3 regions of the Geobacillus sp. GHH01 genome follow, and region 3 is predicted to be linked to each of the others. Evidence: riboswitches for the same ligand, from Rfam matches in the RefSeq annotation. Region 3 holds a riboswitch; each other region holds the start of a gene.
What was found. A riboswitch is a leader RNA that binds a small molecule or an ion and turns the genes downstream of it on or off. The one in region 3 is predicted to bind S-adenosylmethionine.

Region 1 (10,017 bases), 200 kb from region 3:
CGTTTCATATGCCGAACGGTGAGGATAAGCAGCTCGAGTTCACCATGAAAAAAGGAGCGATCGACGGGTACCACTTGACGATTTTCCGCAATGTGAGCGAGCGGCGGAAAATCGAGCGCGAGCTGCGCGAAAGCGAGCAAAAGTTCCGGAGCATTTTCGATCATGCGATGGATGGTATTTTGCTTTGGGATGCCAAGCATCGGATCATCGACGCCAATCCGGTTGTCTGCGGCATTTTTTCCGTCGAAAAGGAGGCGCTGCTTGGCCGAATGGTGGTCGAGCTCGTTCCGGAGCGGGCGCGCCGCCAGCTCAACAAGCTGCTTCAACAATGCCAACGCACCGGCGAAGCGAGCGGCGAGGTCGAATTTTTCGACGAGGGAAAAGGGAGAATTATTGAGTTTTCACTGAAAAAGGAAGTGATTCCCGGCGTCGGGATGATGATGCTGCGCGATGTGACCGAGCGCAAGGAGATGGAGCTGCAGCTGCGCAAGTCGGATACGCTCAACGTCGTCGGGGAATTGGCCGCCGGCATCGCCCATGAAATCCGCAATCCGATGACGGCGCTAAAGGGTTTCATTCAGCTGTTGCAAGGAAGCATTGACGGCGACTATTCGATGTATTTTAATGTCATTATGTCGGAATTGAAACGGATTGAGTCGATCATCACCGAGTTTCTGGTCCTGGCGAAGCCCCAGGCGGTGCAGTACAAACAAAATGATATCTGCAAAATTATGCAAGACACGATCGATTTGATCAGCGCCCAAGCGATGATGCACAACGTGCAAATCATCGCCGACTTCGAGCGCGGGCTGCCGCCGGTGTATTGCGAGCCGAATCAGTTGAAGCAAGTGTTCATCAATATTTTGAAAAACGCCATCGAAGTGATGCCAAAAGGCGGGGACATTACGGTGCGCATCACCCGCGCCGGGTGCTATGTGCGCATCTCCATCACCGACCAAGGATGCGGCATTCCAAAAGATAAAATCAAAAAGCTTGGCGAGCCGTTTTATACGACGAAAGAACGCGGCACCGGCCTCGGCTTGATGGTCAGCTATAAAATCATAGAAGAGCACCAAGGGAAAATTGAAGTGGAAAGCGAAGTCGGCGTCGGCACGACGTTCCATATCACGTTGCCGATCGAACGAATGGAAAGAGAGGACGACGATGACGATTGAATATGCAGTATACCGCTCAGAGCTGCTCGGCGACATTTACGTCGCCTCCGACGGCGACGCGATTGTCAAAGTCGAGCTGTTTCCAGAAGAATGGCGCGCGTTCGCCGGCGAACATTCGGTTGTCAAAAGCTGGTCGCCGCTTCTTGAACGCGCGCTTAGGCAGCTGGATGAGTATTTCCACGGTCGACGCCAAGTATTTGACTTGCCGCTGAAGTGGAAGGGAACAGCCTTCCAAGAAGAGGTGTGGGCGGCGCTTTGCCGCATCCCATACGGCGAGACGGCGACATACGCTGACATCGCCGCGCAAATCGGCCGCCCGAAAGCGGTGCGCGCCGTCGGCCAGGCAAACCGGGCGAATGAACTGTCGATTCTCGTTCCGTGCCACCGTGTTGTCGGCAAAAACGGCGCTCTCATTGGCTATGCCGGAAGCCGCACCGATGTGAAGGCGAAGCTGTTGGAGCTTGAGCGCCGCTTACGTAGATGACGCTCTTGCGTTCGTGGAACAGGCAAAGAGTTTGGAAGGCGTTGTATGCGGATGCTGCAATGAAGCAGGCGGAAAAAGAAGCTGATGGCTTGTCTATATAGATGCAATTTGAAGCTTTACCATTTATAGCTTTTATCAAGTATTTGATCGACTGTCGGGCGACCGAACAACGCCGCTTAAAGACCCATATATGGGTCTGTGAAGCAGGTGGTTGTTCGGTCTTCCGTCACGCCAAGGCGTGACGGGGCAAGCCTGTTGCTTGCCTTCGACAGTCGAAAATGGACAAACCGCTTTTCCGTCAAGGATATGGTAAACTTCTTCGTTGCATCTATATGAAAAACGCGTCTGCCCCCGAGGATTGCCATCCACGGGGGCAGAGATCGGGCGTTATTTTTTTTGCCAATGCGACAAGGCGAGGGCGCCGACTAAAATGGCGCCTTTTATAATGTCTTGGGCGTAATACGGAACGTTCATCATCGTCAAGCCGTTCAGCAACACGCCCATTAAAATCGAGCCGAACAATGTGCCGATGACGTTCGGCTTGCCGGCGCCAAAGACGGAAAAGCCGATGTAGGCGGCGGCGACGCTGTCCATTAAAAGAGAGGCGCCGGCCGACACTTGCCCGGTGCCGATGCGCGAGGCAAGGACGATGCCGCCTAAGGCCGCAAAAAACCCGCTGATGACGTATGCATATGTCCGATAGCGGTTGACCGGGATGCCTGAGAGCCTTGCCGCCTCGCGGTTTTCCCCGGTCAAATAAAAGAGGCGGCCGGGTTTCGTGTACGTTAAAAACAGATGAGCGGCAATGACGACAAACAGCATAAGCAAGACAGAAAACGGTACGCCGAACAGCTCTCCCTGGCCGATAAATAAAAAGGAAGGAATGAATTTGCCCGGCGCCGTGCCGCCATCGGGCAGCGGCATGTCGTTGTAGATCGAAAACCCTTTCGTATAGGTGAGCTGCACGCCGTTAATGGCGTACATCGTCGCCAACGTCGCGAGCAAATCGGGCAATTTGAATTTGACGATCAACAACGAGTTCAAGAGCCCGACAGCAATGCCGAGCAACAGCGGCACGAGCAGGGTGATGAAAATTTCTTGGCGGTACAGGACGAGCGCCGCCGCACTGGCAATCGTCGCCAAGCTCACTGTCGAACCGACCGACAAATCGAAGCCATCGACGATGAGCGAAAACGTAATGCCGATTGCCACGAGCGTCACGATCGAAATGGACCGCAAAATGTCACTGAAGTTTTCATACGTAAAAAATCGGTCTTGCGTGATGCCGAAGTAGGCGATCACGGCAAGAATGGCCAGCAAGGTGCCGTGTTTATACAACCATTCAAGAATGGACGGCGCCGTTTTTTTCGACGGCGCTGTGGAAACGGCTGGCTGGCTCATGGATCTCACCTCCGCTGCAATAGTAAACAAGCTGTTCATACGTCAATTCAGCGGCCGGCAGGCGAGCGAGCAGCCGGCCGTCGACCATCACGTAGATGGTGTCGCAAATGTCAAGCAGCTCTTGAAATTCGCTGGAAAAGTACAGCACCGTTTTTCCTTCATCGGCAAGGGAGCGAATGATGGAAAACACCTCTTGTTTCGCATGGACGTCGATTCCTTTGGTCGGTTCGTCAAACAAAAAGACGCGTGCGTTTGTGTTGAGCCATTTGCCGATGACGACTTTCTGCTGGTTGCCGCCGCTTAAGTGGCGGACAGCGGTCGAAGGCGACGGCGGATGGATGCCGAGCGAGCGGACAAGTTCGTCGGCGGCGTCCGTTTCCTTCCTCCGGCTGATCCATTGCCAGCGCGACAGGCGGGAAAGAAGGCGGACGGTCAAGTTCGTTTTCACTGATTCGGGCAAAAACAACCCTTGTTTGCGCCGTTCTTCCGGGATGAGGCAAAGGCCGGCGTCGATGGCTTCATAAGGCGATGAGAACACATAGCGTCTGCCATCAATTTCCCACTCGCCGGATGTGTTCCGGTGGGCGATGAGGCTTTCGGCAAGCTCCGTCTTGCCGGCGCCGACGAGGCCAGCGATGCCGACGATTTCGCCGCGGTGGGCGTATAGGTCGACTGTTGTCCCGGTTTTGTCGATCAACATTCCGCGGGCGGCAAACGCGATGTCGCTTCTGTATGTGCGTGCTTGTTTCGCGGCGGCGGTCCGCTTCGTTCCAGTCATATGAAGGACGATGTCCTCAAGCGGCAGGCTGCGGGCGCCTCCGTGATAGACGACGCGGCCGTCGCGCAAAATCGTCAGCCGGTCAGCGATCTCCTGAACTTCTTTCAGTTTATGAGAGATGTAAATAAAGCCGACGCCTTGCTGCTTCAGTTCATCGATGATGGCAAACAGACGCCTTGTTTCCGCCTCGCTTAAGGCGGCCGTCGGTTCGTCTAGGATGATATAGCGCGCGTTGGATGACAGCACTTTGGCGAGCACAATCAGCTGCTTTTCATGGAGCGAGCAGTCGCGAACCAATTTCGTCGGCGGCAACGACAGGCCGACGCGGCGAAGCAGGGCGGCGGCCCGCTCTTTTTCTTGACGCAGCGAGCGAATCGGCCGTTGCTTCACATGGACGAACTCGTCCGCCGCTACATTTTCGTAAATCGGCAAGCCGGGAAAGAGCGCTGTGTCAACTTCTTGAACGACGAGGCCGATGCCGGCTTGTTTTGCTTCGCGCGGCGATGAAAACGTGTATATCGTACCGTCGATCGTGATCGTACCAGCGTCAGGCGGAATGGCGCCGGCCAAAATGTTCATGAGCGTGCTTTTGCCGGCGCCGTTCATGCCTAAAAGGGCGTGGACTTCGCCAGGACGAACGTCGAAGTCCACGCCGTCGAGCACGCGCACGGCGCCAAACGATTTTTCCATGCCCCGCATTGACAACCCGTTCATTTTTTGTTCACCTGGGCTTCCAACGTTTTCATCCACGGCGAGATGGCGACATTGGATTGCCCCCAGCCCGGGATGTATTGCGAAAGCTCATTCATCGACACTTGTTTGTCCGGAAGATCGGACCGTTTCACTAAATGCGGCTCAAGCGAGTAAATGTTCGGCGTTTTTTCTCCAGCGATTTTTTGATACGCGAACCGCACTTGGACGCGGCCGACTTCGGCTGGGTCGGTCGCCGTTGTCGCCACCCATGGGCTGTTTGGTTTTTGGATCATTTGCAAGTCTTCATCGCTCAAATCGATGCCATACACTTTAATTTCCGTGCGCCCAGCTTGCTCGATGGCGCGCGTCGCCCCTTTGGCGAACTCGTCCCAAGTTGCGAAGACAGCGTCAATGTCGCCTTTGTTCGGGTATTTTTTCAAAATCGCTTCCATTTGCGTTTGTGTGTCCAAAGCTGTGTTGGCGCTCGCCGTGCCAAACTTGGCAATTTCTTTAATGTTCGGATAGCGTTTTTTGAACGCGTCATAAATGACATGGCGGCGTTCCATCGGGGTAAAGCCGCCGACCCAAATCGTGACGATGTTGCCTTCCCCGTTTAAGTCTTCTGCGAGCGTTTTTAATGTTTTCCAGGCGAGGCTGTAGTCGTCTTGGTCGATGACGGTGACGCCGGGAATGTTCAAATCGTTGTCAAACGCCACAACTGGAATGCCTTTGGCGACAGCTTTTTTCACCGGGCCTTCGAGCGCATCGGCGCGGCCGTGGTCAAGCAAAATGGCGTCAACATTTTGCGTAATGGCCGTCTCAACGTACGATGCCATTTTGGTTAAATCGTTGTCGGCGTTGTAAATTTGCACCTCGCCGCCGAATTTTTGCACTTGTTCTTTGACGCCGGCGATGTATTGCGATGAGAACGTGCCGATGGACAGTTGCATAATGGCGGCGATTTTCACCGGCTTTTTCAACTTTTCAGGAATGGCCGCTTGCTCGTCGCTTGTTGCCGTCGAGTGGCTGGATGTCGTTTCCGTTTTGTTGTTCGTGGTCTTGGCTCCGTTGGCTGGCTTGGAGCTAACGGCATCTTGCTCGTGTGTGCAGCCAGCCAAGATGGAGAACACGGCAAAGAAAAGAAGAAAAAGGGAAGATAAGGCCTTAAATCGTTTCATGTTGCTCCTCCTTTGTGAATAATGATGGCAGCGTTGCGTTGTAATTGCCGCGAATGATGCCTTTTTCGGTAATGATGGCGGTAATGAGTTCGTTTGGCGTTACGTCAAACGCCGGATTGTATACGTTGACGCCTTCCGGGGCGATGCACACGCCGGCAATGTGGGTCACTTCATCCGGATGGCGCTCTTCGATCGGGATGTCCGCACCTGTTTTCGTCGTCAAATCGATCGTGGACAGCGGCGCGGCGACGTAAAACGGAATGTCAAACGACTTCGCGAGCAGGGCGAGGCCGAACGTGCCGATTTTGTTCGCCGTATCGCCGTTTCGCGCGATCCGATCGGCGCCGACGATGATGGCGCCAATGCCTTTCGCCTTGATCGTTTGCGCTGCCATGTTGTCGGTGATGAGCGTCACATCAACGCCCGCTTGCATCAGTTCCCAAGCGGTCAGGCGCGCCCCTTGCAAAACGGGACGTGTCTCAAGAGCGTAGACGGATAGCTCGATTCCTTTTTCTTTCGCCAAATAAAACGGGGCGAGCGCTGTTCCGTAGCGGGCGGTGGCGATCGAGCCGGCGTTGCAGATCGTCATCACCCGATCGCCCGGACGAAAGAGCGACAACGCGTATTCGCCGATGCGGCGGCACACATCCTCATCTTCCACTTGAATGCGGATCGCCTCATGGATGAGCGCCGTTTTTGCCTCGTTGACGGAAAGGGCGTCGGCCGCAGCGGTGACGAGCCGATCGAGCGCCCAAAACAAATTGACGGCGGTCGGTCGGGCGCCGGCCAGGTAGTCGCGATCCTGTTTTAAGCGGCGACGGAATTCATCGACCGACTCGGTGTCATAGCTCGAAGCGGCGAGCGCCAAGCCATAGGCGGCAGTGATGCCGATCGCCGGCGCGCCGCGCACTTTCAGCGTGGCGATCGCGTCATATACGTCTTCAATGGTGTGCAAGTCGATATATTCCGTGACTGTTGGAAGTTTTTGTTGGTTTAAAATCGTCACATGCGTCTCGCGCCATTCGACTGAGCGCGGGATGGCAAATGTGCTCATTGCTGTCTTCCTTTCTTTTGGCGTTGTTCGTTTGTCCGGCCCGTCGCCGGCGGGCCGGATCGAATGGCATTACTGCTTGGTTTCGGCGAGCAGCCGGCGGAAGCCATCCGTTCCTGTCAGCTCAGCCCGCTCAATGATCAAGCGGCGGCCGAGGCGGAGCGCATGCCGTTTGGCAACAAGCCGTTCATCTTTGTGCTCGATGCCGTCAAGGTCCGCCACATGGGCGAGGCCGATCGTCCGGCGGATGACTTCGCAGCCGGCAAAGCCGACAGCATCGATGAACGCGTGCCGGAGCACGTCCTCGAGCAAGCCCGGCGTCGCGGCGTACGTTTCCACGCTCTCGGTGCGCCAAAGGGTTGAGAACACGGACGCAAAGACGTCCCATGTCCGGTCGATGTGGTCAAAGAGCGGTTGGCGCTCTAATTCAGGGCGGGACAACGCATTTAACAGCAAATTGGCGAAAAATTGGCCAAGGTCAAACCCGATCGGACCGTAAAAGGCGAATTCCGGGTCGATCACTTTCGTTTCGTCGGCGCTTACGAAAATGCTGCCGGTATGCAAATCGCCATGCAAGAGCACATCGGCTTCGGTTAAAAACTTGCGCTTCAGCTTTGCTGCTTCTAGGTGCAAGCGGTCATCGCGCCAAAGCGCTTCAACGTCTGGGCGCAATTCGTCTTCAAAGTTGTTCGTTTCGTGGTCAAAAAACGGGTCGGTGAAGACGAGGTCTTCCGTGATTTTGCACAGTTCCGGATTGACGAAGCTTTGCGCCAATTTCTTTTTCTCTTGCTGGTTCATGCCGAAATCAGACGTATAAAACGCCGTCTTGGCGACAAACTCGCCGATATGCTGGGACAAAAGCGGATACGTTTTTCCTTCGATCAACCCTTTGCGGGCGATTTGCAAACGGGATAAGTCTTCCATCACCGTAATGGCGAGCGATTCGTCAGAATAGTAGACTTTCGGCACGTATTGCGGCACATAGCTCGCAAACGTGCGCAGCGCGTTGCTTTCGATGACGGCGCGCTTTAACGTAAGCGGCCAGCTTTCGCCGACCACTTTGGCGTACGGCAACGCTTGTTTGATGATTACGCCTTGCTTTGTTTCTTGGTCGACGATATGAAACACTAAGTTCAAGTTGCCGTCGCCGATCTCGCGGCACAAAAGAGGCGCCCCGTCGCGGAATAAGCCGAGGCGGACAGCGAGAGATACCGCCTTCGGTTCGGTCAGCGGTTCGTAAACCGATGTTTGAACAGTGGTCATTGCCTTGTTCCCCCTTTTTTCATTTCGCTCGTTTTCAAATGCCGGTTCTGACGCGCGCTAAAACTCGGCGTTTCCGACAAATGAAAAAGCCTCTTTCGCATACGGAAAGAGGCTTGAAGATTCATTCGTTCTTCGCGCCTCTTATCTTTCAGAAAGACATCGGTCTTTCTGTTGGACTTAGCACCGTGCCCTGCGGAAGCATGACGCTTCCGGCGCCGCCCTTGGCGTGCGCCCTATCTCACGATAGCATTACGGTCGGTTGCTGGGCTTCATTGGGCCAATTCCCTCAGCCAACTCTTGATAAGAGTACCGATTTCTTGTATTCAGTTTCGGGAATTTTCACGATGTTCTCAATCGTTTGGTTGTTTGATTCGAATGATACATGGTCGGCCAATCGATTGTCAATACGTTTTGAAAAAATTTTTTGCCGTTTCATAGTCGTGCGGCCGGCGGTCGGCAAACACCGGGATGCGCGCACGGACGTCCGCAACGAGCGCGGGATCGATGTCGGCCGAGAGAATGCCCGGCTTCTCGTCCGCCTCGGCGATCACTTCGCCCCATGGGTCGATGACGAGCGAATGGCCGGCAAAGACGTTGTTCGGGTCGCGGCCAGCCCGGTTGCAGGCGACGACGTAGCATTGGTTTTCAATCGCCCGCGCCATCAAGAGCGTCCGCCAATGGTGCAGGCGGGGAAGCGGCCATTCGGCGACGACAAACAGCACTTCCGCCCCAGCCAAAGCATGGGCGCGAATCCACTCCGGAAAGCGGATGTCATAGCAAATGACCCCGGCGCATGAAAGCCCGTCGAGCGAAAACAAGCCTAAGCTGCTTCCCGGCTGCAAATACAAATGTTCATCCATCAATTGGAACAGATGGAGTTTGCTATATTCGCCGACGATTTGACCGTTCCGGTCGGCCACGATCATCGTGTTCGTCACGCCGGTTGTTGTTTTTTTAGCGACCGAGCCGGCGACGAGATGGATGCTGTGTGCTTGCGCTAGGCGGGAGGCGAACGCTTTGGCCCGTTCGGCGCCTTCGTCGGCAATCTCATCTAGGCGCGTCAAATCGTAGCCGGTCGTCCATAATTCCGGCAGCACGATGATATTCGCGCCGTCCTTGACGGCCGATTCAATGGCGCTTTCCGCGCGCCGTTCGTTTTCGTTCGGGTCGCCAAACGCAATATCAAGCTGGAGGCAGGCGATGCGGATCGTCATGAGTTTTCACCTCGAAAAAATTTTGCTTTACATTTTGCTTTTTACGATATATGATGTTGCACTAGAATTTCAAGAATTTTTTAAGAAGGTGTGGGCGATGACGATGGAAATTCCTTTTTCCGAGTTGCTTGAGCAGCTGCCAAAGCAATTTTTCGCCTCGCTTGTCGCAAAAGTCGGGGAGAAAATCAAGGCCGGATGCGACGTGATCAATTTAGGGCAAGGCAACCCGGATCAGCCGACGCCAAAGCATATCGTTGAGGCGATGCAGCGGGCGGCGGCTAATCCGAAATACCATAAATATTCGCCGTTTCAAGGCTACTTCTTTTTGAAAGAAGCCATCGCCGCGTTTTACGCGCGTGAATACGGGGTGAACATCGATCCAGACCGCGAAGTCGCCATTTTGTTCGGCGGCAAGGCCGGGCTTGTCGAGCTGCCGCTTTGCCTCGTCAACCCGGGCGATGTGGTGCTGGCCCCGGACCCGGGCTATCCGGACTATTGGTCGGGGATCGCGCTTGCCCGCGCGCGGATGGAAATGATGCCGCTTGTTGCGGAAAACGGTTTTTTGCCGGACTATGAAGCCATTCCGGCGGCAGTGGCCGACCGAGCGAAGCTCATGTTTTTAAACTATCCGAACAATCCGACCGGCGCGACGGCGACAAAGGAATTTTTCGCGGAGACGGTGGCGTTTGCCGCCAAGCACGGCATTGCCGTCGTGCACGATTTCGCTTATGGGGCGATCGGCTTTGACGGCCGGAAACCGGTCAGCTTCCTGGAAGTCGA
Region 2 (10,017 bases), 130 kb from region 3:
ATACTGTATACTATAGTGTCTGTTCATTTACTTAGGTAACTACTTTGCGAGTCAGTCAAGACTTTGTGGAGAACATTTTTTCGGTTCACTACGGACGTTGTCAATCACCGGTTAGTGAACCATTTTCAGGAATTGATATCGTAAGCGCTTTCGGACTCTCATCCCTCATCTTGAGGTGATGATACGATATTCCATTTTTTTACACCCAACCACCATCCCGGAGCGCCGACAACGCTTGATGGATCGGCGTCCCGGATGACTGCTGAAGATACGGGATGTTTTGTCGCATCACATCCGCCCACAACCGTCCTGCCTTCCGTTTGGCCTGTTCGATCCGCTTGGACTTTGTTGAGGCCGAGACGGCCGACTGGGGCTCTTGCTCCTCCCACCGTCCCTTTCTCCACCCGATCCCGTCGATTCGGGCTGCCATCGCCCTCAGAAACGCCCGAAGCCCTTGGTCTTTCCAGCTGCGGCGGGATTTCACCCGATGCGCAAATCGGCTCATCACACTCTCCGCATGGCCCATCGGACGCATGCCGGTCGTCTCCACCCCTTGCTCCGACAGCCACTCCCGGTAGTCCCGGATGCATCCCGGCATCGACTCGATCCGGCGAATCAAGGCGGCCAGCTGTTGTTCTTTGCCTTCGTCCCCCAACGTGCCGACCGCGCTGTTCAGCTCGACCAAAAGTCCTTCTTCGTCTTGTTTCGCCAGCTTCCTCCGCACCTCCCGCCAACGCGGATGGCCGGAGAGGCATTGGCGCAGCTCCCGCGCCACATGAAATCGATCCAACTGAAAGCAGGCTCGCTTTCCAAAATACTCCCAGCAGGCCGTGATCCACGACGCCGCGTCGCCGTTGATGATCAAAAGGTCCCGGCACGGATCATAGGCATATTCCTTCATCAGCCACTCTTCAAACCGTTCCCACACGTCTCCCGCCCCTTCATGGAGGCAGCAGCGCCGGTTCACGAGCTCGAGCTGCGAACCGCTTCGTCTCCATCCCTCATGAACCGCCAGGATTTTCTCTTCTTTCGCCCGTTTCCCTTTCCCCTGGCGGGAAACAGAGTCCTTCCGCCTCCACAAACAGCACTCGGCCGTGCCGTTGGGAAACAGGGTGGTGCAGCGAGACAGGGGCCTCCAGCACCAGTTGGCGAATCGCCTCGTGGCTCATGACCGCATACCCCACGATCGACTCCAGCGTGCGAGCCGCTTTGCGGTAGGAAGAGCACTCTACGGCCAACTCGACCGCCGTTTCCTCGAGGCACGGACTGATCGACTGCGCTCCATCAAAGCCCAGTTCGGCATCTAGCAAGAAGGTATAGGCCCCTGTTTGTCGATCATAGTAGTCGTTCCGACGGAACGCCACTTCTCCAAACAGCGTTTGGATCGTGGTCGGCCGTTTATCTTTCAGCTGATACCGCCGCTTGTCCCGCGCTTCCGCCAGTTGTTGATCAATCTCCTCCAAAAGGGCGGCCAACAAGACAGCGAACACCTTTTGAAGAGTTCTTACTAATTGCTCCTCCAACTCTTTTAATAGGGGCCATTATGTGGTAAGATGTTTCATGGACTCCCTCCCTCCTGTTTTATGGATGTTGGTCATCACCATCATAGCAGGGAGAGAGTCCTTTTTACATGAGATTTGTTTTTGGATTGGTGGCCCCGACGAGCGTGGCGAACAAAAATTCGCTACGCTCGTCGGGGATCCTTCCTGAATTTCACCCACAAATATTTTACTCACTCTTTGTGTTCGCATAGGCGGCGGGGCAATAAAAAAACACCTCGATCTCCATCGAGATCGAGGTGTTTTGTGATGACCTGTGAGGGACTTGAACCCCCGACCCCTTCCCTGTCAAGGAAGTGCTCTCCCACTGAGCTAACAGGTCATATCGCTTTCAAACACATTTTTTATTATATATATGCCTTCCTCGTTTGTCAAACACTTTTTTAAAAAAATTAGTGTTCATCATGAAAAAAGGGAAAGCCCGCGCCTCCCCCTTATCGAAACAACCCGCGCTCAAACGGCTCGAGCAAGAGCGGAATGTACTGGCGGCGGGCGGTTTCGTATTGTTCCATGATCCGGCGGCGGTGTTGTTCCGCGAGGGCGACGGTGTCGATCAAATCTGTTTCAAGCTGCGGGCTCGCGGTCGAGACGACATACCGGTCAAGGCCGAGCAAGGCGGCGAAGTCGAACACTTTAAACCGGTAGCCGAGCATGACGGCCGGGACGCCGGCGGCCAGGGACAACAAATTAGCGTGGAGTTTGAAGTTGACGGTGGCGGCAAGAGGCTGAAGCCGCTCGATGAACTGCCGTTCGTCATATAGTGCGCGGTCGAAGGTGACGCGCTCCGGGCAGTTAATTTTTTTGTACAGCCGCTCGCAGGCGGAGCGGTCGTTCGGCCAGACGATGTACAAGTGAATCCGGTAGCCGGAGGCGATCCACATTTTGGCAGCGCGGGCGAGGGTGTCTTCGACGAGTGTTTCGTGTTGGCCGAATAGGCGATTGTATGTCGTCCCCCAGTTGATGCCGATCGTTTTTTCTTTGTTTGGCGGTTCGGCTGAGGCGGGAGTCTGCAATAACAGCCCTGGATCGCCGATGACGCGGACGTTTGCAGGATAGGCGCCTAACGTTTTTAATACCGCTTCGCTGAGCGGGCCGCGAATGCCGGCAAAGGCGGCCGAGGCGAGGACGGTGCGGAACAGCTCGACGTCGTTGGCGGAAAAGTGGCGGTGAAGCGCTGGCTTAGCGCCTGCACACAAGGCGTCGGTTTCAGCTTCACCGATCCAGTCAATGCCGCTTCCCCATATCCATATTGGTTTTCCAGCTTCGTGCGCCTCTTGCAAAACGGCCATGTAGCCTGGAAGCAAGAGCGAACCGCCGCCGAGCACGACGGCGTCGTACGGGCTCGTATCTTTCCAGTTGACCTTGGGCGTCGATGGGATGATTTGAACGTCCGGGGCGTATTGGCGGGCATAGGAGGCAAAAAGATTCCATAACAGCTCGTCGCCTACGTTTTGAAAGCCGATCCAACCGATATACAACACCTTTTTCATCATGACGATTCCCCTTTCAACAAGGATGCATATACGCCAAGCACTTGGTCGACACACGTTTTGATATGAAACTGCTGTCTCACCCACTCCCGTCCGGCCGTGCCTAGTTGTTCGCGGTATGAGGGGGAGGCAAGCAGCCGTTTTAAGTCTTGGGAAAGAAGATAGCGGCTGCACCCTTGGCGCGAGCCGTGATCGCCAAAGTAACACTCCCATGCTTCGGCATAACCGCTTGGCTCGACAACGCCGAAGTAGCCGTGGTTGCCAGCGGCGAGCACCGGTTTGCCGCATGCCATCGCTTCTAGAGCGACACGGCCGGTGCCGACAACAACGTCAGCGAGTGAGTAATACACAGCCATATCGCTTTGTTCGCCAACGAGATGGAGAAACGACTCGCGGCACGTTTGGTGAATGAGGCGGACAAGGCTCTGCACGTCAGAAAAGCGCGGGCCGTCTCCGACAACGACGGCGTGCAAGGTCGGAAACAGCCGTTTGACATCTTTGCACGCTTTTAAAAACATAAAACAAATGCCAGCTTTCGCCCAGGCGAGGCGGCTGCTATAGACGATGACCAAGGCGTCGTCCGGGATGCCAAGCGTCTGCCGCCCTCCGCGGCCGAGCGGGGCAAACTCGTTCGTGTCAATGCCGTTCGGGATGAGAACCCGTTTGGAAATGAGCGGGACAATATGCCGCTCGACGGGCGGACTGACAGCAATCGCAGCAGAAGCAAGACGGAGCATCTCTTCAAGCTCGGCTGGCGGATAGTACGTGCCATGGGCGGTAAAGACGACCGGGATGCCGCGGCGGCGCGCAGCGGTGGCAGCGAGGATGCCGGATGGCGTCTGGTGGGCATGAACGATCGAGATGTTTTCCTTCTTCATCACCGCCTCAAGCTGCTGAATGAGCTGTTCTTTCCGTTGTTCGTCTATCTCGATCGCTGTTGGAAAATCGATGAAATAAATTGAACAGCCGGCTTCCCTAAAACGATCGGCCAGTGACCCGCCGCGGGCGGCGACGGCCACATGAACGCCGCGGGCGGCCATTTCTTTCGCTAGGCTGAAGGCGTGCGTTTCCGTTCCTCCAAAGTCAAGGCCATCTAGCACCATGAATACGCGCATGATCAGCTCCCTCCTTTCTTATAAAACTGGCGCGAGCGCTGTTGCGGATGGCTGCGGTAGTAGTACAAAATGTCAGGCAAATTTTCCACTTCCAGCTTGGCGTTTAAACATTTGACAATAAACTCATAATCTTCGGCGCCGCGAATCCGCCTTGTCGGCCCGCCGAGTTGGTCAAACACGGCGCCGCGGAACATGATCGTGCCGTGGCAAATGCAATGTTTCCCTTCCACATAGACGCGGCGGATGTCGCGCCCGTAAGCGAGCCAGTTGGCGGGCGTCTTTCGGTCGAAGTGTCCGTCGGGAAAGGCGGCGTAATTCGTGCCGATTAAAGCGATGTGCGGGTGCTCGTTCAAAAATTTCCATTGTTTTTCGAACCGCTCCGGATGGGAAATATCGTCGGCGTCATGGACAGCGATGTACTCACCTTTGCTTAAAAAGTAGCCGACATTGAGCGCCCCGGCAAAACCGACGTTGCGCGGGAGTTTGATATAGACGACCGGGAAGAACGGGGAATGGTCGTTCATCCACCGCTTCACGACTTCTTCGCTCCCATCGTCCGATCCGTCATCGACAATAATCGCTTCAAACTGGCGATATGTTTGATTGAACAGCCCATTTAGGCAGTCCTCAATATAACGGGATGCGTTATAACACGGAATGACGACGCTGATGAAGTCTTTTTTTCGCTCTGGCACCATCATCAATCACCTCATCCACTATATATCCATTTTTTCTCTTAACGGTGAGAGGCAATCGTTGATTTTTTAGGAAAACAGTAGAATTGTCCTATCATTTACCTGTCATTCCCCCGACAAAGTTCAACCGTTTTCCCCATGCCCGTGGCTAAAAAAATCGTTCTTTCTTCCTCGGATACGCACCCGTGTCGAATGAAAGAGCGGTGCATAACGTAGTTAACGAATGGAAGAAAAGGAAGGAGGAAGAGGCGTTGGGACATAAACATTTGCGCGAAGCAGTGAAAGAGCTGAAAAAGATCCGCAAATGGCTTGAAAAACTAGATTTGGATGATTCGGCCGTCGAACAAATTGTCTCTCTATTAGAAGCCATCGCCGATCACGGGGAAGATGCCGAACGAATTTTGCGCCGCATTCTTGATGAGGAGCAAGAACAGCGGGACATTTTGGAGGACGAGCGCGAACTGTTGCAAGCCATTTTGACCGAGTTGCGCACAGGGGCGCCACCCGCGGAAGATATTGGCGACGAGCTCGAGGACTTGATTGGGGAGAGAGTAGAAATTACGGTCAATTTCGGCCCGGTGAGCGGCACAGTCATCGCCGTCCGAAACGATTATGCCGTGCTTGAGGATGCGCTCGGGCGTTTCGTTTACATTCCGTTTGCCAGCATTCAAGCCATCACCCGTTTAGAAGGCTGATGAAAAACAATGGATTCGCTCGATTTATGAGAAATCACAAGGAATGAAGTGATGGTGTTGCAAGTTTTTTCAATTTGAGAAACACTGTTGGAGAGCAGTATTTCTCCTTAAATCACCGGCCTTTTAGACTGAAAGGAGGGAGGAGACAATGGACTTTGCGACCACATTCGAAGAGCAGCTCCGCCGCCTCATCGGGGAAACGATCCAAGTCGCGACGGACAACAACTTAATAGAGGGACGACTCACCGATGTCGAGGACGGAACGATCGAGCTTAGGGCGGAAGCGGGCGGATACGAGCGGGAAACGCGCACGGTGCTCATTCCGCTGACAGCCGTCAACTTTGTTCGGGAAGTGTAACGAAAAAAACAAAGGTATGCATCCGCCGAAACGATGCATACCTTTGTCGTTACCGCGTCGGAACGACCGATGGATGCTCATTGACAAACGACAACGCCTGCTCAAAATCGGCGATCAAATCGTTGACATCCTCAAGCCCGACGCTCAGCCGCAACAAGCCGTCGGTAATGCCGCGCCGGAGCCTCTCTTCTTTTGGCATCGCCGCATGCGACATTTTCGCTGGGTGCGATAAAATTGACTCGACCGCCCCAAGGCTGACGGCGAACACGGGCAGGCGGACGTTGCGGACGAACGTCCGGGCCGCTTCTTCATCGGCCAAGCGGAACGACAGCACGGCGCCAAACCCGTCCGCTTGATGGCGCTGGATGTCATGGCCTGGGTGGTTCTCGAGCCCCGGATAATACACTTCTTCGACCTTTGGGTGACAAGCCAAATATTGGGCGATGGCGGCCGCTGATTCAGATGACTGCTTCAGCCGGACGTGGAGCGTTTTTAATCCGCGCAGCACAAGCCACGCATCTTGGACGCCAAGGACAGCGCCAAATGCGTTTTGCAGTTTGTACAGCTCTTTTCCCAACTCTTCATCTTTCACCACGGCCAATCCGGCGACGACGTCGCTATGGCCGGCTAAAAATTTCGTGGCGCTGTGAAGGACAATATCGACGCCAAGGTCAAGCGGCCGCTGCAGCGCCGGCGTCATGAACGTATTATCCAAGAACGTCAAACAGCCGTGCGCTTTCGCCAGTTTGACGACGCCTTGAATATCGGTCACTTTTAACAATGGGTTGGACGGCGTTTCCATATAAATGACTTTCGTGTTCGGTCGGATGTTTTCGGCCACTGCGTTTAAATCGGTCATATCGACAAACGTATGCTCGATGCCAAAGCGGGTCAACACTTCCGTGATCATCCGGTACGTGCCGCCGTAGACGTCTTCAGTCACGAGGACGTGGTCGCCTCGGGACAAGAGCAAAAACGCCGTCGAAATGGCCGCCATGCCAGAAGCGAAGGCGAATCCGCGCACGCCGCCTTCTAACGCCGCGATCGTTTCCTCGAGCGCCTCGCGCGTCGGGTTGCCGGAGCGGCTGTAGTCGTATTTGCCGAATGAATCGAAATCGAACTGATGGAACGTGGAGGCATGCTGGATCGGCACGCTCACCGCTCCCGTGTGGCGATCGACTTTCCATTCATTATGGAGCAGTTTCGTTGAAAACGACCATTCCCGTTCCATCGCTTACACCTCTTTCATGTGTTTGAACGCTTGCGCCAAGTCGGCGATTAAATCATCCGCATGTTCGATGCCGACCGAGAAGCGGAGCAGTCGGTTGCAGACGCCGTTTTGGATGCGGATTTCCTCTGGAATGTCCGCATGCGTCTGCGTCGCCGGGTACGTGATGAAGCTTTCAACTCCGCCTAAGCTTTCCGCGAACGTAATGAGGCGCAAGCTTTTTAAAAACCCGTTCACCCACTTTTCATCGGCAATCCGGAATGACAGCATCCCTCCTCGCCCTGGGTACAGGACGTCAGTCACATCTTCATGTTCGCGCAAAAAGGCGCTGATGCGCTTGGCGTTTTCTTCATGTTGACGCATCCGGAGAGCCAACGTTTTCATCCCGCGAATGAGCAGCCATGAATCAAACGGCGACAACACCGCGCCGATGGCGTTCTGGTACTCGGCCAAGCGTTGACAGAGATCCTCGCCCTTGGCGACGACAAGGCCAGCCAGCACATCGTTATGGCCGCCTAAATATTTCGTGGCGCTGTGGATGACAATATCGGCGCCTTGTTCGATCGGGCGTTGAAGCACCGGTGTATAAAACGTGTTGTCAACGATCAACAAAAGCCCATGCCGTTTGGCAAGCGCGGAGACAGCGGCAATATCCGTCTCCTGCATCAATGGGTTCGTCGGCGTTTCCAAGAAAATGGCTTTCGTTTTTTCCGTTATCGTTTCTTCCACTGCATCGAGGTCAGCAAAGTCAACGTAATGAAACCCAAGACCGTACTTGCGCCAGCCGCGCTCAAACAGGCGGTACGTGCCGCCGTAAAGGTCGGCCGATACGAGAAACTCGTCTCCGCTCTCAAACAAGGCGAGCACCGTCTGAATGGCGGCCATGCCGGAGCTGAACGCATAGCCTTGGTCGCCGCCTTCCAGTCTCGCGATCGCTTCTTCGACGATTTTGCGCGTTGGGTTGCCGGTGCGGATGTAGTCAAACCCGGTCGACTCTCCGATGCCAGCATGGCGGTAGGCGGTCGAGAAATAGACGGGCGGGTTGACCGTCCCCGTCACCGTTTCGCTCCGATTGCCAATTTGCGCTAACAACGTCTCCAGTTTCTCCATCTCATCTCTCTCCTTCTGCTGAAAATTCCATCATGGATCAACGGCCGACCATTTGACGCCCAACGAAGCGCCGCTGTCTGTCGGGCAGCGGCCGAGGGCCTTGATCCTCGACGCCCCTCGGTTGAGGGAGCGGCCGCTTGAGTAAATAAAAAAAGTCTTCTAAGAAGAAGACTTTTCCATACGCACATGGTCATGCTTCTTCTTATCTGCCGAATTGAATGCTCAATTCGCTGGATTTAGCACCTGGCCGCCGGGCGGCTGGTTGCTGAAGCTTCATTGGGCCAGTTCCCTCCGCTTCTCTTGATAAGAATGAGACGCGTATTCAATTTTTCTAATTTTAATAAAAAATGTAGCGCATTCCCCCCGTTTTTGCAAGCCATTTTTTTGTGAATGGCACGATTCGGCAAATTCGCAAAAAATTCGAGCCCTTCGTTAACATCTTTTGGCGCAAATATGTTACAATAACAGATGAACTTACGCTTTCATGGAGGATGGTCATGGCGACAGCAACAGGAACGATGCGCGATTATACGCTTTACAGCAGGGAGCTGCAAGAAGAAATCGAACTGCTCGTCTACTTGCCAAGCAATTTTTCGCCGCTTTACAAATATTCTTTATTAATCGCGCAAGATGGCAAAGATTATTTTATGTATGGAAAAATGAAAACCGTCATCGAAACGCTGATGGCAGAAGGAACAATCGACCGGACGATCGTCGTCGGCATCCCGTATCGGAACGTCAACGACCGCTACGAGAAATACCACCCGGAAGGCCGAAAGCACGAAGCATACCTTCGTTTTTTAGCCCATGAACTCGTCCCGTTTTTGGACCGCGAACTGCCGACATACCAAATGGGCAAAGGCCGGGCGCTGATCGGCGATTCGCTCGGCGGAACGGTGTCGCTTCTAGCCGGGTTGTTGTATCCGCATACATTTGGGAAAATCGCCATGCAGTCCCCCTATATCGATGACTCGGTATTGGCGCGCATCCGCTCATTCCGCGATCCATCGCTCCTTTCGCTTTACCATTCTGTTGGCACAGAGGAAACAGCGGTGAAAACGACGGATGGCCATGTGCGCGATTTTATCACCCCGAATCGAATGGCGCGGGACTTGTTTATGGAAAAACGGTTTGCTTATACGTACCATGAGTTCGAAGGCGGTCATGCGTGGACGTATTGGCAGCCGGATGTCCCCCGAGCCGTAGCCGCTGTTTTATCGTTATAGGACAAAACGGAGCAACTTCAAAGATGTCGAAGCCGCCGCATCCATTCCGTGCGTTTCCTGCGCGTGGAAAAAGAACTGGTTCAAGGAGGGAAAACAAAATGAAGTACGGCATTGTGATCTTTCCGCCAAAACGGATTCAAGACTTCGCCAACTCGTACCGGAAACGGTACGACAGCCATTACGCCCTCATCCCCCCGCATATTACGCTGAAATACCCATTTGAAGCGGATGAGGAGCAAATAAAAAAAATGGCGAAAGAGTTGCGCCGCATTGCGGCGGAAACACCTCCCATTCCGATCAAAGTGACGAAATTCAGCTCGTTTTATCCGACAAGCAACATCATTTATTTGAAGGTGGAGCCAAACGACGTGCTCGAGCGCCTTCATGAACAACTGCACAGCGGCTTGTTCGCCGGAAAGCCGGAGTTTGTGTTCGTACCTCACATTACGATCGGCCGCGATTTGCCGGGCGCAGAATATGCGGACGTCTACAGCCAGCTGAAGCTGCAAGATGTGCACTTCGAGGAGACCGTCGACCGCTT
Region 3 (10,017 bases):
AGCGCGGCCAGTCCGGGGTGGAGAACGACTCAGCCGTTTGTTTGGCGAGTTTGGCCGCTTCGATGTTCAGCTCAAGCGCCAAATGACCGAGGCCATATTCGTCAAGCACGATGCGTGTCGCTCCGAACGTGTTCGTTTCAATGATATCAGCACCGGCTTCTAGGTACGCTTCATGAATGCGGCGGATGACATGCGGGGCGGTGAGGGTCAAATATTCGTTGCACCCTTCATACGCCTCGCCGCCAAAGTCGGCGGCCGATAGGTTGGCGCTTTGGATCATCGTGCCCATGGCGCCATCGATGACAAGAATTTTTCTTTGCAGTTGCTGTTCTAAGGTGACGTTAGCCATGAACAACCTTCCTTTCTTTGGCGGCCGCTTCTTTTTCGTGAATGTAGCGGACGAGCTCGACCGTCATGTCGTAGCGCAAGAACGGCGTGATCAAATAAATGCCGTTAAACAAATCAAACGCAGCGTCAATGAGCGATTTGGCGATAGCGATGCCTTCCTTGGCTGCTTGCACCGGGTCACCGCTGCAGGCGGCCATGCGGGCGCGAATCTCGTCAGAGAGCGTAATGCCCGGCACTTCATGATGCAAAAAGTCGGCGTTGCGCGCGCTCACAAGCGGCATAATGCCGATGTAAATCGGTGTGTCAAGATGCTTGGTCGCTTCGTGCACTTCAACGATTTTCTCTTCCGAGTAAATCGGCTGGGTCAAGAAATAGTGGGCGCCGCATTGAATTTTTTTCTCCATTCGCTCAACTGCTTTATCCAAATGGCGGACGTTCGGGTTGAACGCAGCGCCGATCGAGAAGTTCGTTTTTTGCCCAAGCGGTTTGCCCGAGTACGACAGCCCTTCGTTAAACTGGCGGATCAAGCGGATCAAATCGAACGATGATAAATCATACACCGACGTTGCTCCTGGGAAGTCGCCGATTTTCGACGGGTCGCCGGTAATGGCGAGCACATCGGTGATGCCGAGCGTATGCAAGCCCATCAAATGCGACTGCAAGCCGATCAAATTGCGATCGCGGCATGTAATATGCACAAGCGGGCGGACGCCGAGCCGCTCCTTGATGATCGTGGCGACAGCGGCGTTGCTGATGCGCGGCGTGGCGAGCGAGTTGTCGGCCAACGTCAGCGCATCGATGCCGGCGTCATGGAGCGCTTTCGCCCCAGCAAGAAACTTGTCAATCCCCAATTTTTTCGGCGGATCCAGCTCCACAATGACCGAGCGGCGCGTGCGGGCAAGCTCGGGAAGGGGAGATGGGGCGGGCCGATCCGCTTGCACTGATACAGACACGGCGCGCCGTTTCACCGTTTTTTCCGTCACCGGCGTTCGGTCGGAGAGCGCTTTTGCCATCGCTGCGATATGCTTCGGCGTCGTGCCGCAGCACCCGCCGATCAAGCGCACCCCTTGGTCGCGGAACGCTTTGGCTGTTTCCTCGAAATATTCAGCGTTCGTCTCATAGACAAGCCGGCCATCGCGGTAATCCGGGAGGCTGGCGTTCGGATACGCCGACAAAAACGCCTGCTTCGGCAGCGGCACTTCCTCGAGCGACCGAAGCATATGATATGGACCGAGACGACAGTTCAGTCCGACGACATCGGCCCCGAGCGCCTCTAGGCGAGCAAGGGCGTCCGCGAGCGGCGTGCCATCTTGCAAGACGCCGACTTCATGGAGCGACACATGGGCGATGATCGGCAAATCCGTTTCTTTGCGGGCGATGGCAAGCACCGTCTCCAACTCTTCCAAATCGTAATACGTCTCGAGCAGCACGCCATCAACCCCTTCAGCCAGCAGGACAAACAGCTGCTCGCGAAACGTCCGTTTCACTTCTTCGAGCGTGACGACGCTTTTGTTTAACGTGCGCAGCCCCCCGATCGTCCCGAGCACGTACGCCCGCCCGTTCGCCGCTTGCCTGGCGAGCCGCACCGCCGCGCGGTTGATGGCCGGCACCTCATCTTCAAGGCCGTAGCGGGCGAGTTTCACATAGTTGGCGCCGTATGTATTCGTCTGAATGACGTCGGCGCCCGCGGCGATATACGCTTCATGAATATGGACGATTTCATCTGGATTGGATAGATTCAATTCTTCAAAACAACGGTCAATGCCGTGCGAATATAAAAGCGTTCCCATCGCCCCGTCGGCGATGAGAATGCGCTCTTTCAACTCATCCAGCAATCCCACGTTCGATTCCCCCGTTTCTCCGTAGTAAAAGAAAAAAGCCTTCTATAAGAAGAAGACTTTTCATTCGCTTCTTCTTATCTTCCAGGCTTCCGCCTGTCTGGATTTAGCACCTTGGCCGCGGGCCAGGTTGCTGAGGGTTCACCGGGCCAGTCCCTCCCCCTCTCTTGATAAGAATGTCCGTATGCAATTGTGCGGTGACGTTTTGATGATTACTATATAATTTAATGTATTTTTCGAAATTATTCAATACGGTGAAGCAAGGAAATTTCAAAAAGAATTTCTTGGATCAACGCTTACCTTGTACCAAGCTCTTAAAAGCATCTCTGTTTCATTTCAATAGCATGAAATATGTCGAAATATGTAAAAAAAGACAAAATTGTCGAACGATTTCTCTTTTTTTTTAGAGTCAAGGTGTATGATTAAAATGGATGATATTAACAAGGAATTTACTAGAAACCGCATCGCAGACAGGAGTGAAGTGGGTGAAACAATGGTCGTGGCCGTATTTTATTCTGATTAGCCTGCCGCTTGTTGTGTTGATTGGAGTTGCTTTTCGCCTAAAAGCGGCCAGCATGCCCATCAAAATAGGATTTATTGTATTGGTGCTGCTTTACGGCGGGGTTTATTCTCGTTTAGTGCGAAGGATGAGATAGACACAGAATGTTTTTGAAAAAAGTTTTGGCTCTTCACCACAACATGTACTTGACAAGCAATACAGCTTCCTGCACAAAGATTTGAAAAAATCACTGATTTGTTGATTTTCCCTTACAAGCGTAAATAGAGTTCAGAAAAAATCAAGTACAACTTTTGGTGAAGAGCCAAGCAGGAAAAGGGGAAGAAATAGATGGAACCGTTATTTTCATTGCAAAACTTGACGTATCGCTATGATGGGGGAGCCACGATTTTTCAGCAATTCTCATTTTCCATTTTTTCAGGGGAGACCGTGCTTCTCACCGGCCCCAATGGAGTGGGGAAAACGACTCTTTTGCATATTATTTCGGGATTGCTCGATAAAGGAGAGCTGCATTATCAAGCCTTTTATAAAGGCAATCCGATTCAGCTTCCCGACATGCGCGCTCATTTGTCTTATGTGACATCCGAGACTGTCATGTTTTCAAAATTGACGGGTTATGAAAATATCGAATGTTTCCGGCTTTTATGGAAGCTGGATCAACAGTACGTCCGCAAAGCGAACGAATTATGCAGTCTGCTTGGAATGGAGGAGATGCTCCCGCTCCCGGTGGATCAGTATTCATTAGGAACAAAACAAAAACTGCATATTGCGATTGCTTTAGCCCGCCCGGTCGAATTGTATTTGATGGATGAACCGTTCAATTCCCTTGATAGGCTAAGTCGCGATCGGTTGGCGGAGTGGATTCAAGGCGACCGTCAACATGCTTATCTCATTGCTTCTCACGTTCATCAAGAGCGCTTCCCTGGCTCCCGCATAATCTCGCTTACACGTCCAAACAATGAAGATAAAATAGAAAAATGACGGCGGGATCTTCAGGAAAAATTCAGTTTTCATACGTGTGATCAAGGATTTTTCCGTTGCACTTTCCACTCTCCTATGTTCTAATTAGGAATAGTGAACATCAAGAAGACGGGGGGCTGGAAGTGAACGGGGAAGAGATCATCCGCTTCGAGCGAGTGACGAAGGAATACGACGGAACGGTCGTATTGGATGACGTCAGTTTTGCGATGGAGCGCGGGAAGTTTTATACGCTGCTTGGCCCGTCAGGGTGCGGGAAGACGACGATTTTGCGGCTGATTGCCGGGTTTATCGAACCGACGGAAGGAACGATTTATTTCCACGGGAAGCCGATTCAAAACGTCCCGCCGAACAAACGGCAAGTCAACACTGTCTTTCAAGACTATGCGTTGTTTCCTCACCTCGATGTGTTTGAAAACGTGGCATTTGGCTTGCGCGTGAAAAAGATGAAAGAAGCGGACATCCGCCAAAAAGTGAGCGAAGCGCTCCGGTTTGTCAACTTGGAAGGCTATGAGCGCCGCCGCATTCAAGAGATGTCCGGCGGCCAACGCCAGCGCGTCGCCATTGCCCGGGCGATTGTCAATGAACCTGAGGTGTTGCTCTTGGATGAACCGCTGTCAGCCTTGGATTTGAAATTGCGCACGGAAATGCAGTATGAATTGCGTGAGCTCCAACGTCGATTGGGCATTACGTTTATTTTTGTCACGCATGACCAAGAAGAAGCGCTGGCGATGTCCGATTACATTTTTGTTCTGAATAAAGGGAAAATTCAGCAGTTCGGGACGCCGAAAGACATTTACGACGAGCCCATCAACCGATTCGTCGCCGATTTCATCGGGGAATCGAACATTTTGTCGGGGCGCATGATCGACGATTTCCTCGTCGAATTCGCGGGCAAGCGGTTTGTTTGCGTTGACCGCGGCTTTGCCCCGAACGAACCGGTTGATGTCGTCATCCGCCCGGAAGATTTGGAACTCGCAGCGCCGGAAGACGGGCAGATCGTCATCCGCGTCGATTCGCTCTTATTCCGCGGCGTCCATTACGAAATTTGCGGCTATGATGAAAACGGCAACGAATGGCTTGTCCATTCGACGAAAAAGGCGGAAGTCGGGGAAACGGTCGGCCTCCGTTTTGAACCGGAAGCGATTCACGTCATGCGAGTCGAAAGGGAGGATGAGGGCGCATGACGGAACGGGCGTGGCGAAACTGGTATTTAATCCCTTATGGCATTTGGTTGGTGTTGTTTGTCATCGCTCCGATCGTCTTTTTATTATATGAATCGTTTTTGGATATAGACGGACATTGGACGGTGGCGAATTATGAAAACGTGTTGACGCCCATTTATTTAAAAATGATGGCGTATTCGTTTTGGTACGCGTTTTTGATTACTCTTGTGTCGCTGTTGATTGGCTATCCGACCGCCTATTGGCTGACAAAGACGAGGCACAAGCAGTTATGGCTGTTGTTGCTCATCTTGCCGATGTGGGTGAATTTGCTGCTGAAGGTGTATGCGTTTTTAGGGCTGCTCGGCACGTACGGGCTGGCCAACGCCCTGTTGCAGACGCTTGGCATTGGAGCGCGGCAGCTGTTGTTTACCGATTTCAGTTTTGTGTTTGTGTCGGTGTACATTTTTATTCCGTTTATGGTGCTGCCGATTTTCAACGCGCTGGAGGAGCTGCCGCCATCGCTTGTCGATGCCGCCCGCGATTTAGGCGCTTCAGCGTGGACGACGTTCCGCCGCGTCGTTTTCCCGCTCACGCTTAGTGGGGTGAAGGCCGGCTGCCAAGCGGTGTTCATCCCGTCGTTGTCGTTGTTTATGATTACGCGCCTTGTCGCTGGCAACCGCGTCATTACGCTCGGCACCGCCATTGAACAGCATTTTCTTGTCACCCAAAACTGGGGAATGGGGGCGACGATCGCTGTTGTGTTAATGATCGCGATGGCGGTCATCGTCGGCCTGACAGGAAGTGGAAGAAAAGAGGGAAGCCGATGAAACGGACGCATTGGTGGGGACGTGTGTACCTGTTAGCCGTGTTTGCCGTGATGTATACGCCGATTGTGTATTTGATGTATTATTCGTTCAACAGCGGCGGGACGATGCACGATTTTCAATCGTTCACGTTGAAGTGGTACCGCGACGTGCTGTCCGACGACCGCTTGCTCATCATCGTTTTGAATACAATCGTCATCGCGCTGCTGTCGGCGGCGGTCGCGACCATACTTGGGGTCATCGGGGCGCTCGCCATTTACTATGTCAAGCGGCAGCGAACGAAAAACGCTCTTCTCGCTCTCAACAACGTGCTGATCGTCAGCCCAGACGTCATCATCGGCGCTTCGTTTTTGCTGTTGTTTACGATCGCTGGCATTCAACTAGGGTTTACATCTGTGCTGTTGTCCCATATCGCTTTTAGCGTGCCGATTGTCGTGTTGATGGTGCTGCCGAAACTCGAGGAAATGAGCCCGACGCTGATTGATGCGGCTAGAGATTTAGGAGCAGGGCCTTGGCAAGTGCTGTCAAGCGTCGTGCTGCCGTTTTTGGCGCCAAGCATATGGGCGGGCTTTTTCATGGCGCTTACGTATTCGCTCGATGACTTCGCCGTGACGTTTTTTGTCACGGGAAATGGATTCTCGACGCTGTCGGTGGAAATTTATTCGCGGGCGCGCCAAGGCATTTCGCTGTCCATTAACGCCCTGTCGACGCTGTTATTTTTATTTACGATGCTGCTTGTCATCGGTTATTATGTGCTCAGCCAAAAAGGCGGCCGAATGTACGGGATAGGGGGGCGAAAGTAGGTGAAACGGCTTGTCCAAGGGTTTGCGGCCGTGTTTATCGCGGCGTTCGTCCTCATGTTCATCACCCACCGGTTGAACGAAGCGGAAGGGTACGGCGGAGGCAAAACGGTGACCGTTTACAACTGGGGCGATTACATCGACCCTGCGCTCATTCGAGAGTTTGAAAAAGAGACAGGGTGGAAAGTGATTTACCAAACGTTCGATTCCAACGAGGCGATGATGGCGAAAATCGCCCAAGGCGGGGCGACGTTTGATGTCGCCGTTCCGTCCGATTACGCCATCAGCAAAATGATCGAGGAAAAGCTGCTTCTGCCGCTTGATCACCGAAAGCTTCCCAATTTGCAATATATCGAACCGCGGTTTCTCAACTTGCCGTTTGACCCGCACAACCGGTATTCAGTGCCGTATTTTTGGGGAACGGTCGGCATCGTCTACAACCGCGAGATGCTTGGCGGCAAAAGAATGACGAGCTGGAACGACTTATGGGATCCAAGCTTGCGCAATCAAATTTTGCTTGTCGACGGGGCGCGGGAAGTGATGGGGATGGCGTTGAACAGCCTCGGCTATTCGCTGAATGACACGAACAAAGCCCATTTGCAAGAAGCGAAGCGGAAGCTCGACCGGCTTATGCCGAACGTGAAGGCGATTGTCGGCGATGAAATCAAGCTGCTTCTCGCCGACGAGGAAGCGGCCATCGGCGTCGTCTGGTCAGGCGACGCGGCCGAAATCATTGCCGAAAACGACAAGCTCGACTATGTCGTGCCGAAAGAAGGCTCCAACTTATGGTTTGACAACATGGTCATTCCGAAAACAGCGAAAAACATCGAAGGAGCGCACGCGTTCATCAACTTTATGCTCGACCCGAAACACGCGGCGCAAAACGCCGAGTATGTCGGCTATTCGACGCCGAATAAAAAGGCGCTTCGCTATTTGCCAAAAGACATCGCGGGCGATCGGCGCTTTTACCCCGATTTGGATTCAGCAGGGCATCTCGAAGTGTACGAAAACTTAGGAAAACACATGCTCGCCTACTACAACGAGCTGTTTTTGGAGTTTAAGATGCAGCAAAAGTAACCATATAGATGCAACGAAATCGTTTCACATATCCTTGACGAAAAAGTGGCTTATCCATTTTTGACTGTCGAAGGCACAAGCCACAGGCTTGCCTCCGTCACGCTTTAGCGTGACGGAAGACCGAACAACGACTCGCTTCACAGACCCATTCCTGGGTCTTTAAGCGGCGTTGTTCGGTCACTCGACAATCGGATGCAATGACCGGTAAAGTTAAAGCTTTACATTGCATCTATACAATCAGAGCAGGCGCCGCCCTCTGTAATAGGGAGATGGGCGCCTGCTTGTCGTTTGCGTAAAGGGTTGCGCCGCTTCCCTAGCACGCGGGAACGAAGAAGCCCATGGGCGGCTTCACATACAAGAAGGGATCGGACGCAGGGAAGAAGAATAGAAAGACATGATATGATGAAAAAGAGGAGGTGGGAACGTTGCCCAATCATTTGCCTATGGAAGAAAATGTGATGGATATGCTCATCGGCGGCTTTTCGGTTGTGATGTTGATCGCGGTTGTGACAATCGTTTTTCTTTGGCGAAGGAATCGAGAAGGGCGAGTGTTTCTGTGGATATTGGCCCATTTCTTGTTGCTGTCTCTGGCTGTTTCATTTGCGCTGAAGGCGATTTCCTTTGATCTTACCCATGCGCAGGCATCCGAAGAAATCTCCCTCCTTCTTGGCAAGGCGGGGATGGCGTGGGGAGCGGGGATGGTTTGTTTGTTGGTCGGTATTGTGAAACTTTCAAGGCGCTGACCGTGATCCCGATAAGCGATAGGATTGGGAAGGAACAACAAGCAACAAAAAGAAGCCATCCACCTTTATCGGCTGACGGTTCCGAGGGGTGGATGGCGTTTGCAAGATGATTCGAGTAAGGAGTTGCCTATGTTGTTTTTCGATTTCTTGGTATGGTCAGTGTTTTCCAGTTGTTTGCGTTCAGCTGTTTCGCGATATAGACGATTTGCCCGATATGATACGAATAATGGTACATTTGCCGCTCAATGGCTTCGATGACGGAATGGGGTTCGCCGCGGATCGTGACCGTCCGCAACAAATCCGTTTCTTGCAGTTCGTTCAGCGTCTGAAAGAAAGCAGACCACCCCTTTTCCCAGCAATCCATGACTTCTTTGCGCGTATGGAAGTCGTTAATAAACTCATCATCGCGGTTTCGGTCCGGTTTTTCCCCATCCGATGACAAAAAGTCTGTCCAGCGCGACACCATATTTCCGCTCATATGTTTGACAATGATGGCGATGCTGTTTGTCTCCTCATGAAAGCAATGGAACAGCTGTTCCTCCGAACATTGGTCCATAGCCTGTTCGGCGGTCTTTTTCATGTCGAGAAAGCGCGCGCGCACCACTCGCAAATATTCTTGGCCGATGTTCATTCACACACCTCCGTCAAAGAAATGCCATCTCTTTTATTCGCCGTCGATGCGGTGATTTCTTTCTATGTGACGGCAAAAAAAAAGCAACGCCTTGGGCGGACATGACTATGGGTCATGTTTTCGAAGCAGGCGAGTGAATAATCTGATCATAGCGGCACGCTTCTTTGCCCGTGTTGATCAACTGATGTTCGCAGCCGGCGTCGGAATAAAGAGAGCTCTCTTCGCGCAAGATGTCCGTGTTATGAAAACTCCTTTGCTTTCCCTGAGTGCCGAGGATTCATTCGGCATGGTCGCGAAAACATCCTCTCGATTTTCGCCGAAAGGGTGCAAAAGGTGAGGGATAACGTCCACTCTTTTAGACGTAGCTTCCGATTTTTCCATTTTTTCTCGCCCAATGCCATTGTTGCTTCAAGACCAATGAGCCCATGGCCAGCCAGAATAGCGAGATACCGAGAGCAGGAAAGAATACGGGCCATCCTTCATTCACTCCTTGCACGGCCCAAGAAAGAGGAGAAAAGCAGTTGAGAATATGAAACGCTGTCGGCAATACATTCGAAGATAGAAAAAATCCTGAGAAGATCAATAAATAATAAAGCAGCACCTCGGTAACGGCTCCCACTTGCTTTAAGCGAAGGGACAGCCCTAAAATGAACACGCCGATTCCCGTCATCCCGATGAGGCTGACGCCGCCAAAGATGACGATCTCCGTTATCATGGATGCGATTCCCGAGAGAATTTCGGAAAATCCGATCATCAAAGCCGCACAAACGAAAAAGAGCGTCACCCACATGGACGATAACGCGATTTCAGCGATCACTACGCTGATCAAAATTTTCCATGGAGCAGTCTTGGTGGAAAGCACTTGCTCGGCGGTGCCGAGATACGCTTCTTCGATCACCGTGTTGCCGAGCTTCGAGATCAAATGAGCACTTAAGTACCAAAGGCTGAAACCGAACAGTTTGACCGTCGCTTCTTTTCCGGTCTGTATTGGGCTTGCGTACAGCGTACCGAGAAAAAAGACAAATTTAATGATAAGTCCAACGGTAAAATCGAACCAATACCGACGATACTCTGCCCTTTTTTTCAAAAAGGAAG

Region 1: another riboswitch for S-adenosylmethionine. It lies ahead of mtnK (S-methyl-5-thioribose kinase); the one in region 3 lies ahead of GHH_RS03325 (bifunctional homocysteine S-methyltransferase/methylenetetrahydrofolate reductase).
Region 2: another riboswitch for S-adenosylmethionine. It lies ahead of GHH_RS04005 (methionine biosynthesis PLP-dependent protein); the one in region 3 lies ahead of GHH_RS03325 (bifunctional homocysteine S-methyltransferase/methylenetetrahydrofolate reductase).

The regions. Positions count from the first base shown of each region.
Region 1 covers NC_020210.1:852,580-862,596, forward strand. Annotated here, with positions in the region: gene GHH_RS04365 (PAS domain-containing sensor histidine kinase) at 1-1,175, shown strand, start outside; gene GHH_RS04370 (methylated-DNA--[protein]-cysteine S-methyltransferase) at 1,165-1,659, shown strand; gene GHH_RS04375 (ABC transporter permease) at 2,047-3,060, opposite strand; gene GHH_RS04380 (sugar ABC transporter ATP-binding protein) at 3,002-4,552, opposite strand; gene GHH_RS04385 (sugar ABC transporter substrate-binding protein) at 4,549-5,709, opposite strand; gene mtnA (S-methyl-5-thioribose-1-phosphate isomerase) at 5,696-6,763, opposite strand; gene mtnK (S-methyl-5-thioribose kinase) at 6,833-8,023, opposite strand; SAM riboswitch class I at 8,162-8,330, opposite strand; gene GHH_RS04400 (carbon-nitrogen family hydrolase) at 8,425-9,237, opposite strand; gene GHH_RS04405 (pyridoxal phosphate-dependent aminotransferase) at 9,335-10,017, shown strand, end outside.
Region 2 covers NC_020210.1:779,550-789,566, reverse strand. Annotated here, with positions in the region: partial or broken gene GHH_RS17910 (ISLre2 family transposase) at 200-1,523, opposite strand; tRNA gene GHH_RS04040 (tRNA-Val) at 1,810-1,881, opposite strand; gene GHH_RS04035 (polysaccharide pyruvyl transferase family protein) at 1,994-3,049, opposite strand; gene GHH_RS04030 (glycosyltransferase family 4 protein) at 3,049-4,164, opposite strand; gene GHH_RS04025 (glycosyltransferase family 2 protein) at 4,167-4,862, opposite strand; gene GHH_RS04020 (hypothetical protein) at 5,111-5,554, shown strand; gene GHH_RS04015 (hypothetical protein) at 5,703-5,912, shown strand; gene metC (cystathionine beta-lyase) at 5,962-7,143, opposite strand; gene GHH_RS04005 (methionine biosynthesis PLP-dependent protein) at 7,147-8,250, opposite strand; SAM riboswitch class I at 8,450-8,560, opposite strand; gene GHH_RS04000 (esterase family protein) at 8,748-9,476, shown strand; gene GHH_RS03995 (YjcG family protein) at 9,575-10,017, shown strand, end outside.
Region 3 covers NC_020210.1:651,959-661,975, forward strand. Annotated here, with positions in the region: gene metH (methionine synthase) at 1-349, opposite strand, end outside; gene GHH_RS03325 (bifunctional homocysteine S-methyltransferase/methylenetetrahydrofolate reductase) at 342-2,189, opposite strand; SAM riboswitch class I at 2,261-2,363, opposite strand; gene GHH_RS19080 (hypothetical protein) at 2,672-2,842, shown strand; gene GHH_RS03330 (ABC transporter ATP-binding protein) at 3,034-3,684, shown strand; gene GHH_RS03335 (ABC transporter ATP-binding protein) at 3,807-4,868, shown strand; gene GHH_RS03340 (ABC transporter permease) at 4,865-5,674, shown strand; gene GHH_RS03345 (ABC transporter permease) at 5,671-6,474, shown strand; gene GHH_RS03350 (ABC transporter substrate-binding protein) at 6,475-7,548, shown strand; gene GHH_RS03355 (hypothetical protein) at 7,974-8,291, shown strand; gene GHH_RS03360 (DUF1572 domain-containing protein) at 8,419-8,922, opposite strand; gene GHH_RS03365 (ABC transporter permease) at 9,278-10,017, opposite strand, start outside.